Regions from separate parts of the Runella sp. R0.1_18 genome, predicted to be linked through region 2. Evidence: riboswitches for the same ligand, from Rfam matches in the RefSeq annotation. Region 2 holds a riboswitch; the other holds the start of a gene.
The links. Region 2 has a riboswitch for thiamine pyrophosphate ahead of AC23P2_RS08090 (TonB-dependent receptor). Riboswitches for the same ligand answer to the same signal wherever they lie in the genome.
Positions count from the first base shown of each region.

Region 1: another riboswitch for thiamine pyrophosphate. It lies ahead of AC23P2_RS06185 (class I SAM-dependent methyltransferase); the one in region 2 lies ahead of AC23P2_RS08090 (TonB-dependent receptor).

Region 1 is NZ_JBYFCK010000003.1:167,384-173,620, forward strand. It holds gene AC23P2_RS06170 (Trm112 family protein) at 1-69, opposite strand, end outside; gene AC23P2_RS06175 (thiamine phosphate synthase) at 47-685, opposite strand; gene AC23P2_RS06180 (AIR synthase family protein) at 682-1,737, opposite strand; gene AC23P2_RS06185 (class I SAM-dependent methyltransferase) at 1,737-2,462, opposite strand; TPP riboswitch at 2,572-2,662, opposite strand; gene AC23P2_RS06190 (DinB family protein) at 2,722-3,222, opposite strand; gene AC23P2_RS06195 (CE1 family esterase) at 3,396-4,313, shown strand; gene AC23P2_RS06200 (acetyltransferase domain-containing protein) at 4,317-5,465, opposite strand; gene AC23P2_RS06205 (SDR family oxidoreductase) at 5,661-6,237, opposite strand, start outside.
Region 2 is NZ_JBYFCK010000004.1:32,837-39,073, reverse strand. It holds gene AC23P2_RS08120 (MotA/TolQ/ExbB proton channel family protein) at 1-531, shown strand, start outside; gene AC23P2_RS08115 (ExbD/TolR family protein) at 554-946, shown strand; gene AC23P2_RS08110 (hypothetical protein) at 965-1,513, opposite strand; gene AC23P2_RS08105 (DUF4296 domain-containing protein) at 1,602-1,961, opposite strand; gene AC23P2_RS08100 (DUF58 domain-containing protein) at 2,007-2,876, shown strand; gene AC23P2_RS08095 (phosphatase PAP2 family protein) at 3,178-3,774, shown strand; TPP riboswitch at 3,837-3,932, shown strand; gene AC23P2_RS08090 (TonB-dependent receptor) at 3,923-6,237, shown strand, end outside.

The sequences.
Region 1 (6,237 bases), on a different contig from region 2:
GAAAACTTGCAGATGAAGGTCGCTTTTGTCAAAAGGACAGCACAACTTAGAGAGAAAATGCTTTGTCATGGGTGGGTTGATTTAAAAGTGAATGGTAACTCAAAACAGCCTCGTTAGGATTAGACGCGCCCATAATGGCCGAAACCAAGGCAATTCCGTCGAAAGGCAACGAATGCAAACGTGGTAAGGTCAACTCATTGATTCCCCCCGCTAAAAATACCTTTCCTTGGTAAAATTGGCGGGTATTTTGGATGGTTTCGGAGGTAACTAACTCGCAACTTGTACTTGTTTTGGACGGAAAAACGGAGCAATAAGAAATATAATCAAGCGAATGCCGTTCGGCCCATCGTAATTCTTTAACGTGGTTGGAGCAGGTCATTCCCCACAATAAATCGGGGCGTTGTTTTTTTAAGGCGGGAAGCATTTCATTGGGTTTGTCGAGGTGAATTCCGTCAAAACAAGTCCATTTTAGAAACTCTAATCCTTCATTCACAAACAAAGGTACATGAGCTGCTCGGGTCAATTCATGCACTTGCTTAATCACCGTAAGCGGGTCTAAAACGCCCCGCCAATGGTTCCAAAGTTGAACCGCAAATAGGCCGCCCCGCAGCGCTTGCTCAATTTTTTGGAGTAAAAGCGAGGTTTCGAGGCTCGGGTCAGCAATTAGATAGATGCTCTTTTTCATTTCCAGCCTTTGTTATATGCCCCAAAAAATGCCGCCCAATACGGGTCTGTTTCAAAATAAGGTAGGGGTTTTCTTTGTCCGTCTTCGATAATGGTACGCCCTTCAGAAGGAGTGACGAACTTACCAATCACGGTTGCTGGTAGTCCCTGCTCGACTAACACACTAACTACCGCCGTTGCGTGGGCTGGGTTTACGGACAAAATCATTGAGCCTGCCCCAATGCAATAGCGGGAATCAAGCCCAAACATCTTGCAAACCGCCGTTTCCACATCAGTACGCGGAATTTTTTCATCGTTCACTTCCACTCCAAGCCCACTCGCTACCGACATTTCAAGCACCGCACCTAGCACTCCACCTTCGGTGACGTCGTGCATGGCGTTGACAACCCGTTGTTTTTCATTGAGTTTCCGAACAACTTCAGCTTCTTTCAAAACTGAGGTTTGGTAAAACAAATCGCTGGCTTTCTGGGCTATTTCTGTTCCCAATTGCTGTTTGACCGTTTTGGGAAAAGACAAGGCCAAAATCGCCACCGACGACATGGCGCATTGTTTAGTCATCACAATCAAATCGTCTATTTGCGCGTTGTTGGAGGTCAATATTTTATCTTTAGGAGCAATGGTAATCATGGTTCCACCGCCCGCAATGGTCGAATTTTGTCCTTCAATGCTGCCCGTATGCCCTCCCGTGATGGCCAGATTGATTTGTTGGCAAAAGTGGTCGATGTGTTGCCAATATTCCCGAAACTGGGCGTCGGAGATGCTGGTAGGGAGGTTCAAAACGGTTTGTAAATACTGGGGCGAAAAACTCGTCGTGGCGATGTCATTGGCCATCAAATGCACCGACAGCCAAGCCGATTCTTGTAGTCCTAAGGTCGGGATAAGACTGAGTGGGTCGCTCGTAAGCGCCATTGCTCTTTCGTCTAGCAAATCAATCAAGGCCACGTCCACCCCAAAATTCGGCCCTACGAGCACTTCTTTTCTCCGAAAACCACTGTTGGGTAAAATGACTTGCTTGAAATATTCTTCGTTGATTTTGCCCGCGTTTTCCATCATTACACATCGTTGAATTTGACAAACAAACCAAAAAATTCGCCGTACGGAACGTGCCATTCTTGCACAGGAAACCACTCAGGAAGCCCCGTCGCTTGCCACTCGATGCTGTAGCTTCTTCCCTCAAGCGCCTCGTGGATTTTTTGGGTAAGCAGGGTAGGAGTGTAAAACGTCGCCGTAACGTAAAAGGGATTTTTGCCAAATGCTTCTTGTACTCGTCGGCGGACGACTTTGGGAGAGTTGCGGTTCATCATGCCAAACGCGATTCCGTATTTGGCCACGCGCGCCGCTTCACGGATTACCTGCACGGGGTCGCGGTAGTATTCAAAAGTCGTGATAAAAGCGAGGCAGTCGAAGGTGTGATTTTTGAACGGCATAAAATGGGAGTCGGCCCACACCAAATTTCCTCCAAAAAGATGAACGGCTTGTCCGAGCATAAAGGGAGAAATGTCGCCTCCAGCGGCTTCAATGCCGATTTCTTTCCACCAACGGGTGAAGCGCCCCGTGCCGCAGCCAAATTCGAGCAAAGTTTTGATGCGCGGGTCGGAGGTGACAAAACGCCCCATGATTTTCTTTTGCCAAACTTCGGCACGTTTGTAGCGGCCTTCGTACCAAAGTTCGTAAGTGTCGGTGTGTTCGCGGTTAAAAAACCACTCTTTGCGGCCTTGCCAGTTGCGTAGTGGAGGATTGACAAGGCTTTTTTCGCTCAATTGAAGTTCTTCATTCATACGAGTTGGATTAAAAAAATAAAACCTCATTTCTGCACCGAATGCTCGAAATGAGGTTTCAAAACCAGTATGAATATACCCCCTCTTACGATGGGGCTAGTTCTCCTACGTCTTTTGTCTCCTGCATTCCTCCGCTGGTACTAACCAGTTCAGGTTCTCGGGTATCATCTCAGCTTTTTACAGCACCCCGTGCATGAAATATGAACACAAAAGTAGGGAGGAATTTGAAAGATTCAACAGTTTGTCAAAAATAGTTGAACTACGCGCCCATCTCGTCGGCACTTGGGCCATAGACGCCTGGAATCGGAATATCAAGCAAACGAAGATATACGCCCAACTGCGCACGGTGGTGAATCATTTGACCAATTGAGTGGCGAATAGTGTCGTATTTAGAAAGTTGCATAAAAATTACGTCGCCGTTGCGCATTGTCCACGTACCGTCCAATTCTTCGTCTTTGGTTTGTAACAATTGTGCTTTTGATTTGGCCACATTTTCGTCAAAAAAAGTGAGCAACTCTCCGTTCGTTTCAAAGCTGCGTGGTTCGTAAGGCATGGCGGAAAAGTCTATTTCTTCCGTTGTCAAAACCGACTCTATCCAACCCGCCGTCTCCGCTACGTGAGTAGCCAAGTGCTTCATTGCCATGTTTTTAGTGTGAGGCTTCCAATCGCCTTTTTCGACAGGCACCAGCGCCAACATCTTACGTGTTCCGATGCTTTCGTTTTCCAATTCTGAGGCAAGTACTTCAATAAATGTTTTCATGGTTGTTGTGTTTTTTTGTAAACTTTCTTTTTGTTTTTTGAACAACACAAAGGTCGGGATAGCGTATGACAACCCTATGTCAGTAGCAATTTTTGGGGACACAGTTTAAACTTTCACCCAGTCTTCGCATCTAATCTGCAACACCTTCACCATTAAACAGTCTTTCAACTTCCATGAAAACTTTATCTATCATTCTGGGAATTTTCCTCGTTTTTACCCTTAGTTGCCAGCCCATACAGCCCACTGAGCCTACCCTTCGTCGCACCGAAGGGACGTTGACCGTAGATGGCCGAAACCGTTTTTATTTAATCAACCTTCCTCCTAATTACGACCAATCCAACGACATTCCGTTGGTCATTGCCCTACACGGCGGTGGCGGGAAAGGCACCCAAATGGAAAATGATTATTTATTGACGGAAAAGGCCAACGCCGCTCAATTTGCTATTGTATATCCCGACGGCGTACAGAGCGATGGGATTTTGGGCGCTCGCACGTGGAATGCAGGCACGTGCTGCGACTATGCAGTGGAGAAAAATATTGACGATGTAAAATTCATCCGCGTTTTGATTGATGAATTGATAAAAAAATACCCCAATATCAACCCCAAAAAAGTCTATGCGACGGGTATGTCAAACGGTGCCATGATGTGTTACCGACTTGCGTGTGAGCTTTCTACCAAAATTGCCGCCATTGCTCCCGTAGCTGGTACTTATGCCGTAACAACGGCCTGTCAGCCCAGTCGCCCCGTTCCGATTTTGCACATTCATTCCAAGCTAGATGCCAAAGTCCCCTACGAAGGCGGCACGGGAATTTTTGGGTATTACTTTCCTCCCGTCGCCGACGGCCTTTCGACTTGGGTAAAAAATGACGGTTGCGCTTCCACTAGCAAAACGGTCAGCACTTTTCCCAATTACACCCTTACCAAATGGAGCAATTGTACCAACAGCGCCATCGAGTTTTATTTTACCAACGACGGGGGACATTCCTGGCCTGGGGGTGTCAAAAGTCGCGTCGCCGCCGATGACCCTTCCACCGCCATCAACGCCAACGATGTCATTTGGGCATTCTTTCAACGTTACCAATTGCCGTAGCACTCAAATATACCTTAACCAAATTTTGTGGGCATTTGCCTTTTTGTATTTCTCAAACCATCGACACAGCGGATACAGCGCTCCGACAACCCCTATCCACACCAAATATACGCCCCAAAGTGGCAAGCCATTGGCTGCTTTGGGGCGGCCAAAACTGAACCCAAATTCAAAATCTTTGACCCCAAATCCTTGCGCAAAAAGAATGGCAAACATGGTCAAATGGACGATGTACCAATGCAATAAATAATAAAACATGGGGACTTTGCCGTAGGTAGTAAAAAAACGACTGAGGGCATTTTCTGCACTTTCAAAGCAGTACAAAAGCAAAAACATTGTCCCTAACGTCATCAAATCGTACAACAACGAGGGTGGGTATTTGGTCACATTAATAAAAGACAAGAACGTAAATAAGCTGTCTTTTTGAACCGACCAAGGCTGCGGGTCGAGTAAAATATTGGTAAAACGAAGCACCACAAAAGCGGCTAAAGCTACGCCACCCAGCTTTAAAAAAATCAGTTTTCGTTGTTGGGCAGGCTTTTTAAAATAACTTCCAGCGCCGTATCCCGCCAACATAATGCCCAGCCAAGGAATGAGAGGATACCCCATAATGAGCGTTTTAGAAGCAGGCAAGGGCAAGGCCGTTACCGAAAAAATGGGGGTCAATACCGTCCGTAAGACTGAGCCTTCAGCAAACGGAATCAAGGCAAATGCTCCGTGAAAAGTCATAATAGCAACACCTACCACGCCTAACACCGAAGCAGAAACCCGATGAAGCAGCCCTAAAAGCACGAAACTAAGTCCGATGGCTGCAATGACCTGAAACAGAAATACATTGAAATGAATATCCCACCAAATGCCAAAGGTAATAACGGTAAATTCCAGCAAGACCAGCCACAACCCACGCTTGATTAAAAACAAGTGATTATCTGGTTTTTGGGACGATAAATAGGCTGACGTTCCCGCCAAAAACACAAATATCGGCGCGCAAAAATGCGTAACCCATCGGGTCATAAAAATGGATGCGGTGGTGGTCGTTAAGTTGGTAGGATCAAGGGTCTGGGAGGGAATGTGAATCAAATCTCGAATGTGGTCGAGGGCCATAATGACCATAACAATTCCTCTCACGGTGTCGATAGACGGGATACGTTTCATAAATAGGCCGATAGGGTTGTTTAGAAGAGCTGACTAACAACCTCTAAAAGTCCAAAAGGTATAAAAACTAATGGGCAGACAAGACTGTTACTCGACCTGCCCGAGGTTTTCTGCGTGTCCGAGGTTTCTCAAAACCTAGTGCAGTCGGTTATGATAAACCGACTGCACTAGGTGATTAATTAACCGATGGCAGTACTAAACCGTTTCTAAAGAAAACGCTTCCTTTAAGAACGACGATAGCGTAGTTGTTGGACGACCCAAAATGTTTTCAAGTACGGGTGAAGGTTGGTCAAAATCACCGTTTTTCACCGCTGCCGCAAACAACACCGACATCAAAACAATAACGTCGGGCAAGCCAAATTGCTTCAATGCACCCTCAAAAGCGGCTGGTTCAGGATTAATGTACGGCACATTTTTACCCGATAAAGTAGAAAGCTCCGCCGCGATTTCGGCAAATGAATAGGCTTTCGATCCCGTCAATGGATACGTTTTGTTTTCGTGGCCTTCGGTCGTTAAAATCGTAGCCGTAATTTCCGCTAACTCTTGACGCGCCGCAAACGCCACTTTACCTTCCCCAGCAGGAAAGAAAACGCCTGTTTCCAAGACACCTGCCCCCACAAATTGTGGAATTACCTCGAAATAAAGGCTGTTTTGGAGAAATGTATAAGTCAACCCACTTTCTTTGATGTAATCTTCGGTTTGGAAGTGGTCGCCAAATAGGGGTTTCAAAGGCGATGTGTTAATGTCTTTTAGAGCAATACCCGTGTATAAA
Region 2 (6,237 bases):
GAACGCTGGCTCGCCATCAACGCCAACGGCAAGCTCGACGAAAGCTTTATTGATAATTTAAAGGATTTTATTCAACAGGGAAACATCAAATCGGCCGAATCGCTTTGTCGTAATCAACGTTCGGCAGCGGGTCGTATCTTTGAAAGAGCCATTGGCCGCATCGGTTATTCGATCAAAGACATCGAAAGCACCATCGAAAACGCCAGCCAAATCGAATTGTCTCGCCTCGAAGGTAACCTTTCTTATTTGGGGGTTGTGGCAGGTATTGCACCGATGTTAGGTTTCGTCGGAACGATTTCTGGTATCATCAACATTTTCTACAGCATTTCCCAGTCAAACGACTTTAATATCAGCACCGTAGCAAGCGGTATGTACGAAAAAATGGTAACGTCGGGAGCAGGTTTGATTGTGGGTTTGATCGCCTACATGGGCTATCACTTGTTGAACATGAAAATCGACCGCATTGCCCTTAAATTGCAATCAGGCGCGTTTGATTTCTTGGATGTGTTGCAAAAGCCAATCACTCGCTAATTTTGTCAAACGCATTGTTATCATGAAAATACGCCGTAAAAGTAAATTTGCCCCCGAGGTATTTACCCATTCTTTGAACGACATCATGTTTTTCTTGATGTTGTTCTTCCTCATTATTTCGACCATGGTCAACCCCAACGTCATTAAGCTCATGTTACCCAAGGCGTCGGCGGCCCAACAAATGCAGAAAAAACAAACCACCGTGGCGGTTGATTCAGAGAAAAACTATTTTATCGACCGCAACCCCGTTGCCAAAGACCAACTAGAGACACAGCTTGCCGCTATTTTTACTGGTGTCGAAGACAAAACGGTCATTCTACAAGTGGATCAAACGGTTTCTGTTCAAGACCTTGTAGATGTGTTGGCTATCGGTGCCAAGCTCGACATCAAAATGGTGATGGCGGTTAAAAAATAAGTACAGGATTTTTAAATTCTACGGCCACTGCTTCGGAATATCTAGCGTTCGCGCGTAGTTTCTGGGGCAGTGGCTGTGTATATAATCGAGTAGCTGCTGCACATCTCTTTCAAAGTCCACATAGTAATCCGTGTCAAATTTGGCCAGTTTTTTCATCAAACCATCGGCTTTCTTCGCAATGTACTCCGCACACGAATCGCTTTTACTATTATGAACGCGTAACATCTCGGACTGATACTCAAAGAACGTGAGCAACAAATAAATTGTCAGTTCAATTTCCCCGTATTTGTCTTTTGTAATCTTAATGTGCTGACTTATGTCCCCGCTAAAAGTCCGCATGTCCATCATCATCCAGCCTGGACTATCGTGGGTCATTTTGGCCACTTTCAGAATGCGTCGTTTGATGTCATCGCGGCGTTCTTGAATGGTATCACCTTGTTCTATCAATTCAAACACCAAACGTTTGACCAGCATATCGTCTTTTGCTACTAAACGCAACAAGAGTTTGTCTTTTTCTTTTTGGGGCATGGCTACAATAGCCCTCTTCAATTCGTCTTCCAGCGCCATCTGCTAACTCTCTTGAACTGTTATTATTCGTTTTATAGAATGAAAACTTCTCGAAAGTTGAAAACTTTCGAGAAGTTCATTTCTGAAGCTATATTCCTTTGTAATCTTTCTTCTTCTGACGTTTTTCTAATTCTTTGACAATCTCGCCGTAAATACGCTCCATAAAGGCTGGATTGGTAGAATAGAATTTATAACTACGGTTGTACGCCACGGAATCTGTTCCGTATTTCTTAAAAATTTTGCCTTTCAAATACTCAGTAATTACCGTCGAGGAATCGAGCGAAGGCATATTAAGCCGCCCAATTCTTGCTTCTAACAAGTGAATATCGGTCAAGATTTGTGACATTTTCTCTTCCGAAAGCGTCCCTTCGGGAACTTGGGGTTCGTCTTTGCACCCAGAGAGCAAAGCTCCAAGCAGCAAAAAAGAAAATAAAAGGCGAGGTATCATGGCCGATTTTTGTATTTTTGAACAGTTACAGCGACAAAATTACGAATGATTGAGCAATTTATAACGAAGATTCGCCAGTACGAAATTCGGATTCGCAAAGCGGTCAATGCCGATATGCGAGGCAGTTTCCGTTCGGTTTTCAAAGGGTCTGGTCTGGAATTTACCGACCTTCGCGAATACCAATACGGCGACGACGTTCGGACGATTGACTGGAACGTATCGGCCAAAGGCCACGGGACGTTTGTAAAAATCTTTCGCGAAGAGAAAGAACAAACAGTTTTTTTCCTGCTCGACGTCAGTGGCTCTCAGCAAGTAGGCGACGCCACCCAGTCAAAACTCAATACGGCCAAAGAGATTTGTGGTGTGTTGGCGTTGTCGGCGATTCAGGAAGCTAGTCACGTGGGACTGTTGTGTTTTTCTGACCAAAAAGAAAAATACATTCGCCCCTCCAACGGCATGAAACATGGTTATCAGTTCATCACGGAACTTTACAAACTGAAGCCCCAATCGACGAAAACTAACCTTGCCGACGGCATTTTATTTACACTTAACGTCCTCAAACGCCGAAGTGTTGTTATTTTTATCTCCGATTTTATTGACACCAACTACGAACACAGCTTACGTGCCCTTGCTCGTAAACACGATTTGGTGATGATTCACCTGCGCGACCAACGTGAAACTAATTTGCCTCCCTTGGGTATTATCCCGATGCGTGACCCCGAAACCAATAAAACCACGTGGGTGAATACCTCCTCGCCTTGGTTTCGGAAACGGATACGCCATGAATTTTCGCAATTGGGGCAAAAAATGGAACAGTTTTCTCGGCAAAACGATATTAATTACGTCGGTATCGACTCCAAAGCAGACTACGTTGGGCCGCTAGTAAAGCTCTTTAAGGTCAGACGACAACGATAACTTAAACTTGGAAAGTCTCTCCTTATCGCAAAACAAGACTTTCCAAGTTTCTGAAATTAACGATTACCTAAACTTGGAAAGTCTCTCTTTATCACAAAACAAGACTTTCCAAGTTTCTGAAATCAACGATAATCCAAACTTGGAAAGTCTCTCCTAATCGCAAAACAAGACTTCCCAAGTTCCTGAAATTCAACGATCACCTAAACTTGGAAAGTCTCTCCTAATCGCAAAACAAGACTTTCCAAGTTTCTGAAATTAACGATAATCCAAACTTGGAAAGTCTCTCTAAACACCACATTAGTTGAAAAAGCTCTTTTTATTTTGTTGGCTAATTGCCTCACAGCTCAACGCCCAAACGCTTGATTCTCGTCTTTTGGAACAAGTATATGGTTCACCACAACCTACCGACGTTCGGTTTGAAAAATTCATTTCTTCTACCACTACGCCCATCGGACTCGGCATTCCTGTAGTTTATTTAGCCTCTGGTTTTGCCACCAAAAACAAAACCTTACAACAGCACGGCTGGCACGCATTGGGAAGCTTTGTCGTGGCAAGTTCTATTACCCAAATCACCAAACGAATTGTATTACGAGAACGACCATTCGTTGCTGAACCTCAGCGCTTTACCGCACGTATTCCAGAAGAAGACATCAACTATTCTTTCCCCTCAGGGCACGCGACAACGGCCTTCAATGCCGCTACTACCCTCACCCTGCATTACCCAAAATGGTACGTAGCGGTTCCTGCCTACGCTTGGGCCAGTGCAGTGGGATATTCACGTATGAGATTGGGACTTCACTATCCAAGCGATGTCTTGGCGGGAGCAGTAACGGGTGCTGCAAGTGCATGGCTGACGTACAAAATCCAGCAAAAATGGCTACGTCGGAAAGCAAAATAGTGCACATATTTGCATTTTTCTAAGTTATGCGCTTACCTTTGCGTTGCTTTTGCGCAAAAGCATATCTCAAAAAGGGGTGCCCCAAAATAACGGGCTGAGATCATACCCTAAAACCTGATCTGGGTAATGCCAGCGGAGGGAAGTTACAATGCGAAAATTTACATCTTGGTTTTTGGCCCTAGCAACGGGAGTGTTGCTTTGCGTGCCTGCACTCGCCCAACTTAGCGTTTCGGGCAAAATCGTTGACGCGGAAGACGGAAAACCTTTGCCAGGAGCTACGGTTCGGGCAGGGAGTTTTCGGGGAACAGTCACAAACGAAAAAGGCGAGTTTTCTCTCAAAGATTTACCTAAAGACACTGATTTATTGGAGGTTTCGTACGTTGGCTATGAAGCTAATTTTATTAAAGTTCAGGACATTAACAAAGTAATCAAACTCCAAAGAAGCACTTTCAACACCGACGAAGTCGTCATCAGTGCGACGCGTGCCAACGCAAAATCGGCGGTGGCTTTCACCAATGTTGGCAAACTTGAACTCAGTAAACAAAATCTCGGCCAAGACCTTCCTATCTTGCTCAATTTCACGCCGTCGCTCGTTACTACCTCCGACGCAGGTGCGGGAGTGGGCTACACAGGAATGCGCATCAGAGGAACGGATGCAACGCGTATCAACGTGACTATCAACGGCATTCCATACAATGACGCCGAAAGCCAAGGAACCTTTTGGGTCAATATGCCCGACTTTGGCTCGTCGGTTAGCAGCGTTCAAATCCAACGGGGTGTCGGAACATCCACCAACGGGGCTGCCGCCTTCGGAGCTACCGTAAACGTCAACACCAACGAATTTAGAAAAGAAGCCTACGCTGAAATCAATAATTCGATAGGTTCGTTTAACACCCTCAAACACACTGTATTGGCAGGAACAGGGCTTATCAACAACCACTTTACATTGGATGCCCGTTTGTCTAAAATTGGCTCGGATGGCTTTATCGACCGTGCCAAATCTGATCTGAAATCATTTTATCTATCGGGAGCTTATTTTGGCAAAAAAAGCTCCGTTCGTCTCAATGTATTTTCGGGACGAGAAATCACGTATCAAGCGTGGGAGGGAATACCAGAAGCTCGCCTCAAAGGTGACCGTGAAGGAATTTTAGCCTACATCGATCGCAACGGTCTCAACGAGCGTGACGCCCAAAACTTGCTTAACTCCAACAGCCGCACGTACAATTTGTACCTCTACGACAACCAAGTGGATAACTACCAACAAGACCACTACCAATTGATTTCGTCGCATACGCTGTCTAAAAATTGGACATTTAACCTCAATGGCTTTATGGTCAAGGGGCGTGGTTTCTATGAACAGTACCGCGATAATGACCGATTGAGCAACTATAAACTACCTGACGTATTGGTGGGCAACCAAACCATCAGCAGAAGCGATTTGGTGCGTCGCCGTTGGTTGGACAACTCTTTTTATGGAACTACTTTTTCGTTGGATTACAATAGTTTCAAAAAGCTTACTGCCAACATCGGTGGAGGATGGAACCAATACGACGGAAACCACTTTGGCGAAGTTATTTGGGCACGCTATGCCAGCAACAGCAGCATTCGTCAGCGCTATTACGAAAACGTAGGGCTAAAAACGGACTTTAATCTTTACGGAAAAGTATATTATCAGCTTACTGAAAAGCTAAACGTATTTGGTGATGCCCAACTTCGTACCATAGGCTATTTTGTAAAAGGAGACGATAATCAACGCCGTCAGCAAAACCACGACGTCAACTACAGCTTCTTCAACCCCAAAGCGGGCTTGACCTACCAAGTCTCCGAAAGCAGCACGGCTTTTGCTTCATTTAGCATTGCCCACCGCGAACCTAACCGCGATGACTTTACCGAATCAACCCAACAGATTCAACCCAAACCCGAGACTTTACGGGATTTGGAACTAGGCTATCGTTTTCAGAAAGGTCGTGTAGCAGCGTCAGTTGGTGGTTATTATATGAATTATAAAAACCAATTGGTGGTTTCGGGACAATTGAACGACGTAGGCAATCCCATCAAAATCAACGTCCCTGAAAGTTACCGTGCAGGGATTGAAGTAGAAGCTGGTGCGCAGCTAAGCAAGCAATGGAAATGGAACGTAAACGCAACATTTAGCCGCAACAAAATCAAGAATTTCACTGAGTACGTCATCAACTACGACGACGAAAACGGCGGCTATCAAGTGACGAATCATGGCAACTCAACCATCGCTTTTTCACCCAACGTCGTGGTAGGCAGTCAATTGGTCTTTACACCTGCTAAGAACCTTGAATTGGCGTTATTGACCAAATACGTAGGAAAACAGTACCTCGATAACACCTCCAACGAGGCTCGCCGCTTGGACGCGTATTTCACCAATGACCTTCGTTTAGTGTATCGCATTAAACCTAAGTGGTTGAACGAAATCACGATAAGTGCGCTGGC